DNA from 2 places in the Paenibacillus sp. J5 genome. Region 2 is predicted to be linked to the other one. Evidence: predicted binding sites of a transcription regulator. Region 2 holds the regulator's gene; the other holds the start of a gene.
The links. Region 2 encodes NrdR, which represses ribonucleotide reductase genes. Its sites were predicted from a motif close to AACACNATATATNGTGTT; they were not measured.
Positions count from the first base shown of each region.

Region 1 (3,424 bases), on a different contig from region 2:
TGCGCGCCGCACGGATCGGATAATAGACCGGTATATGGAACGAGTTCGTGTAATATTCCCGGTCGGTAACTCCTGCAATCGATCCAAAGGTCTGCCGATCCTTAATCGTGAACTTGCCAGACAATCCCTCCGCAGGCGTTGCAAACAGCGTTATGTTAAGCTGATGCCGCTCGCTCTGACGATCGCAGAACGCCCGCATATAGCGAATCATCCCCAGCGCCTTGTCATAGACCTCTTGGCTCTCGCCGTGATGCCTGCCATACATCGCCTTCATACACTCCGCCAATCCAATAAAGCCGATCGATAGACTGCCATGACGCAGCAGAGAGCCCACCTGCTCCTCTGGATGGAGCTGCTCGCCTCCCTCCCATACTCCCTCGCGCATCATGAAATCTGAAGCCTTGGCGGGCTGTGCGGCCTGAATGCTGAACCGATGCAGCAGACCTAGCAGCGCTATCTCCAGGCTATCCTCCAGCTCGCTGTAGAAGCTTGCCTCATCAGGAGTTCGTCTTCGCCCGCTGACGATGCCATGTCTTAATCCCAGACGAACCAGATTCACCGTGTTAAAGGACAGATTCCCCTTGCCTGACAGATGATTGCGCCCGAATCGGTCATGAACAACCCGGGTTCGGCAGCCCATCGTCGCAAACTCCGTATCTGGATTCGTCGGGTCATAGAAAGCCAGATTAATCGGAGCATCCAGGTTAGCAAAGTTCGGGTACAGCCGCTTCGCTGAGCATTCGGCAGCCAGGAGAAATAGAGCATAGTTCGGATCATCCGGCTGCTGATTGATACCCTGCTTGCACTTGAAGATCTGGATCGGGAAGATCGGCGTCTCCCCGCTGCCCAGCCCCTGCATCGTCGCCGTCAGCAGCGCTTCAATGACCAATTGTCCTTCTGGGGTGGTGCACGTGCCATAGTTAATGCTGGTGAACGGAATTTGTCCGCCGGAGCGGCTCGACATCGTATTCAGGTTATGGATCAGACTCTCTGCGGCCTGCATCGTCTCCGCGCGCGTCTCCTGCAACGCATAACGATAGGCGCCGGGAAATCGCTCTGCCAGGTCTGTCTGTCCCATGGAGAAATCCCCGAACTCCCCTTGATCCTGAAGGCCATCCTGCTCCCCGAAATAATCCAGCCCTTTGCGGAAATGCTTGACGAAGGAGCGCTTCACATAAGGCGCCAGATCATGATCGAGCTTATTGGCGGACACGCCGCCATACTGGGCATTTTGCTGGGATTGGAAAATAATAGCGACGAGCGCCATCGCCGACATAATCGAGCCTGGAGGGCGAACACTGCCATTGCCGGTATTGAAGCCTTGCCGCAGCAGCCTGTCGAACGGCACGAAGATACAGTTAGTCGTCCCGAGTGCATAGTGATCCAGATCATGCACATACACCCGATTATCCTCCATCGCCTCCACGAGCCGCGGCGGCATAACGAAGCTCCTTGCATACCACTTGGCATATTCGCTCCCAAGCTTGCCGGATTTGCCAGAGAAGCTCTCCCCATTCAGATTCGCATTCTCCCGCAATAGCTCCTTGTTGCTCCCTGCAATAATTTCCTCTCCCAAATGAATCACATCGTCCAGCATCCCCCTGCCATACGACGGCTGCTTCAGCTCCAGCATATCCCTTTCCCCTCTCCCGTTATGTAATCTATTCATCTCAATAAACACAATATATAGTTATATTCTACTTAAATTATAACAACATATTGTGCTTGTTGAAATATTCAGGAGCTTCTTGCTGTGGAAATTCGGTTAACATTTGGTGACGAAAATGAGAAAAAAGAAATCGCTTCATGCATGAGATGGAGACACTCGCCATCCCATAATGAAGCGATTTTCCGTTCAATCAATCTACCGATAGGCAGGAGTGACAACGCCAATATCCAGTACCGTCGTCCATTGACCCTCACAATAATCCAACTGCTCATTCCCACTTACGCCAAACGGAATTTCACGGCCCTCATACCATAGAGTTCCTTCCACTCTTCTAATCGTCATCCCAATCAGCCTCTGCAATTTCCCCTCCCGGTCGGTTACGGCTCTTACACCGCTAGGGAAGGCGAGATGAAGCTTGCTGTCGCGATAGACCTCTGCACGATCCTGCGTATTGACCAGCTCATACCTCCTGCCATCCACGCTCCGACTATAGACCAGCTCATGGGCGATCTCATCGCCATGATCCATATCCCAAGGGATCAGCCCGGTGAACCAGAGCTGGCCGTCCGGGGTCGGCAGAATGCCGCATAGCCGCTCCACAAAATCAAGCACGCACAGAATCGCTGGTGAATACGTCTGCGTGAAGCCCTCCTGCCCCGTCCATGGAGAGAGCGCCTGGGGGAAGCGGGTCATATTAGCTGCCGCATTCATGATCGGCTGCATAATCCAGGTCAGCTCCACATGGCGGTCATGATGCTCAAAGGCATGCGGCGTCCGAATCAGGCTGAGGAAATTGGTTGTTCCTCCCCATGTATTATAGCTGGAGGAGGGATCGAACCGCGGATCGTCCATTGCCAGGGAGGTGAACGGATATTTGGCAAAAAATTTGCTGGTATTGAGCAAATAGCGCTTCAGTGCCTGATCAAAGAAGGCTCTGTCCTCCACCTCGCAAGCAAGCACCCTCAACAGCACATCCGACTGTACCCGCACCCACTCCCCGTTGCGATCCACATCATAGAAGAACTCATCCTCCGCATCATAGCAATGGCGAATAAGACTCTCCAGACTTTGCTCAGCCAGGCGCTGCCAATTCTCCTCACGCTCACCGAGCACCGCTGCCATTCGGTTCAGATAGAGACGCTGACAATATACATTCGCTGTCAAATCAGGAGCCAGGAACGGCAGCAGCGGCGAATCGGGATGATACCGCGTCGGATCATTCCAATAGGGGGTATCCGGTACATGCCAGAAGCGCGGGGACAGATCATGTCCCGTATCAAAGGTAGAGAACGCCTCCACACAGCCCGTGCCGCGGGTATTGCGATAACGGGCGAGCCACGCATCCTGCCGCTTCATCGCGCTGTACATTTTGCGCAGGAAGCGCTCATCCTTGCCATGAAGAAGATAATGATTCCAGACGCTCCTGGCCAGCGGTGTGACCATCTGGATTTGCCGGAAGGCCGGCCCCTCCTGCGTCAGCTTATAGGGCATTAGCCCATCCTCACGCTGATAATCAGCGAACAGTTCATACGTTGAACGGGCAACGGAGGGTACATAACGGGATAGCACCTCCGTATTGATCGTTCCCGTGCTCTCCAGCCAGCATCCCAGATAGATGCCTCCCTCATGCAGCACGGGCCCGGCCTCCAGCGTAGGCACGATGCAATCCAGCAGCTTGCTGAGTGCAAGATAATAGACCTTCTCCAGCCGACCCGACGAGGCGGTGAACTTCACGCCAGAGCGCTTCCACTCCTC
Region 1 covers NZ_JBUEDD010000013.1:154,084-157,507, forward strand. The annotation lists gene ACY1JZ_RS22210 (anaerobic ribonucleoside triphosphate reductase) at 1-1,633, opposite strand, end outside; gene ACY1JZ_RS22215 (MGH1-like glycoside hydrolase domain-containing protein) at 1,865-3,424, opposite strand, start outside.
Region 1: a site for NrdR is predicted at 1,677-1,694, ahead of ACY1JZ_RS22210 (anaerobic ribonucleoside triphosphate reductase). Genes of this name have one in related genera too.

Region 2 (3,424 bases):
ATCCCCGGGTATTCCGGTGATTGCTGATGTGCCGTTGCTGTATGAGACCGGGCAGGACAAGCAGTACGAGCAGGTTATCGTAGTCTATATCCCTAGAGAGCTTCAACTGAAGCGGCTGATGGAGCGCAATCCTGATCTGACGAAGGATCAAGCGCTAGGGCGAATCGAAGCACAACTGGATATTGAGGAGAAGCGGCGGCGGGCTAGTTGGGTGATCGACAACAGCGGCGATATAGAGGCGACACGGCTCCAAGTCGAAGCGCTGTGGGGGCGAATCGTTCGATGTTGAGGACGCTGCGCAAGAAGCGCGTGCTGCTGCTGTTATTCATTGGGCTGCTGCTGCTGCTCTTCCTGAAGTCGGAGTGGCTGGGGCGCTGGATTTATCCGATTGAGTACATAGAAGATATACGAGCCAGTGCAGCCAATTATGATGTTGATCCGTACTTGGTGGCGGCCATTATTCGTGTGGAGAGCAACTTTCAGACGGGGCGCGAGTCGCATAAGGGAGCGCTCGGCATCATGCAGATAATGCCAGATACGGCGGGCTGGATCGCAGACAAGGCCAAGTTCAAACATGTGACCCTGGATGATGTCCGAAATCGGGCAGATGTGAGCATTCAGATGGGAACATGGTATATCCAGTCATTGGAGAAGCAATTCAATCACCGCAGGCCGCTGGTCATCGCGGCTTACAACGCTGGTCCGGGCAATGTCAGCCGCTGGTTGAATGAGCAGATATGGGACGGAGAGTTGGATAGCCTTCAAGATATACCGTTTGGCGAGACACGGCGTTATGTTCAGAAGGTGATGTACTATTATGATAAATACAAGGATTTATATTCTAATTTCTAGCGTCAGCCTTCGGGCTGGCGTTTTTTGGAATCGGGCAGCTTGTCCAGTCCGGCATCTATCTCTTGTCTGTTGAAAGTTCGATTGAGGAGAACGAAATCAACGAAATCCCGCATAACTTGTGCATGGCGAAATGGCGATGAGGCTCAGCGTCAGCTTGGTGAAGTCCACTACACGGTTGGGCGGATTGTCAATGTCGCTATCGCATGAATTTGGAGAGTGAGGGGGATATTATCGCGGGATTGGTTAATATTGCTTTGATATGCTCAGGTTGTTGATTTATAATAAATATATACTCTGGCTAATATGGAAAGCCCCCGACCGCCGCATGCTTCAGATGCGAACGGCCAGGAGCCTTCAGGATAGGATCGTATTATTTGTACTGACCGGCAAGAGATTGCTCGGCGATTTGTACAAGCTTACGAGTGATGTAGCCTCCCAGAGAACCGGCATCACGGGTAGCCATGTTGCCGTAGTAACCGTCTTGTGGGATAGCGATACCCAGTTCTTGTGCAACCTCGTATTTCATTTGGTCGAGGGCTGCAGTCGCTTGTGGTACAACCAATTGGTTGCTGCTGCGTTGGCTCATTGTTGTTCACCTCCTTGCGGTTGGTAACAGTATTATGTGTCGCAAATTCAGACTTCATACAACAATATGTCCATTATTGGCTTGGTAAAAGATAACAGGCTTCCAGCCATCAATAAGTGAAAGGAGGGGACCGTTATGAAATGTCCCTACTGTGATTACAGCGGCACGAAGGTGCTGGACTCCCGGCCTGCCAATGAAAACAAGTCGATCCGCCGTCGTCGTGAATGCGAGCGGTGCAATCGGCGTTTTACAACGTTCGAGATGATTGAGGAGACGCCGCTCATCGTGATTAAGAAGGATGGCAGCCGTGAGGAGTTTAGTCGGGATAAAATTTTGCGCGGGTTGATTCGGGCCTGTGAGAAGCGTCCGGTATCCGTCGAGAAGCTGGAGGTCATCGTCTCCGAGGTGGAGAAGGAGCTGCGCACCACTGCGCAGGCGGAGGTCGAGAGCTTCGCGATCGGCGAGCTGGTCATGGAGCAGTTGTATCCGATTGATGAGGTGGCGTATGTGCGCTTCGCTTCTGTCTACAGGCAATTCAAGGATATTAACATGTTCATGAAGGAACTGAATAATCTGTTGTCCAAGCATCCGCTCTCAGGCAGTGAATAGCAAGAGAGAGTAGAGGTTGGAGAGCATGGACGAAGGGGCCCTGGTTTGCCGTACTGGCAGGCTGGGGATTTTTTTTGTAGAAAATGCTGGACAATACGAACGATTGTTCTTATAATGAGTTTATGTTCCTTTTTGGAACTATAAATATAATCGTTCTATAACGGAACGGAGGCGCTGAACAGCAGTGCCTGGAAGGGAAGGGGAAAAACAATGAAACAAGAGAACACAGACATGCAACTGGATAGCAGGTATACGAACCGCTTCGTTATCCGGCCTGAGGAATGGGGGATTCATACGGATGGAACACATGCCGAGGAAACAACCGCAGGCTTGAATACAGCGATCCTCAGTGCCAAGGCGCAAGGGTATACGGAAATCGTCATCCCGGCTGGGGACTATCTGATCGACGGGGTGTCGAAGACGCACCGGGAACCGCAAAAGGAGGCCGGCGTGCAACTGCCGTCAGACATTCGACTCATTATGGACCCAAACGCGCGATTGAAGGTAGAGGCTAACGGTTTCCTCGGCTACTCCTGTCTGTATCTTAAAAGTGCGCAAAACGTCACGATTGAGGGCGGACAGTTGATCGGGGAACGATATGAGCATGACTATGATGGGGATAAGCGGAAGGATACGCATGAGTACGGCTTTGGCATCTACAGCCATGGAAGCCACAACATCGTCATCGACAATGTTCGCATCAAGGACTTCACAGGCGACGGCATCTTCGTTGCTTCGACGGGGCTTCTGAACACGAGCGATCCGTATACGCCATCCTCGAAGGTGACGATTCGTAATTGCACCCTGGATGGCAATGGCCGCAACAATATTTCGATTACTGCTTGCGATGGGGCATTGGTGGAGAATAATCTCATTATCAACGCGGGCATTAACGGCGGCTATGAGCCCAAGTATGGACTGGACATTGAAAACTATGGCGAGGGCGGGGTTGATTATGAAGAAGCACTCACGGTCATCGTCCGCAACAACGTGTTCCGTGACAATGTACAAGGAGCTATCAATAACTACAACGGGTATCAGGTCATTATCGAGGGCAATCATTGTGATCATACGATCAGTACAGGCTATTGCGCTAATGCTGTTATTGCGAACAACGTGTTCTACAGAGAGGACAATGAGAAGGTAGCGATCATGGGCATCGGCGTCTCCAGCGGCTATATGGGCAATTCCGTTACGATTACCGGCAATGTAATCGAGGGCTTCAGGAGCGGTATTCAGGTACAAGGCAAGGATATGACTGTCTCTGCCAATACGGTGACGAATACGACGGAGGCGGCGATTCATGCGCTGCATTCGGACAATGTATTGATTAGCGGTAATAGTGTGCAGCGCTGCAGCGGTGTACCCTACCGGGTG
Region 2 covers NZ_JBUEDD010000008.1:248,819-252,242, reverse strand. The annotation lists gene coaE (dephospho-CoA kinase) at 1-289, shown strand, start outside; gene ACY1JZ_RS16410 (lytic transglycosylase domain-containing protein) at 283-852, shown strand; gene ACY1JZ_RS16405 (alpha/beta-type small acid-soluble spore protein) at 1,223-1,438, opposite strand; gene nrdR (transcriptional regulator NrdR) at 1,574-2,047, shown strand; gene ACY1JZ_RS16395 (right-handed parallel beta-helix repeat-containing protein) at 2,258-3,424, shown strand, end outside.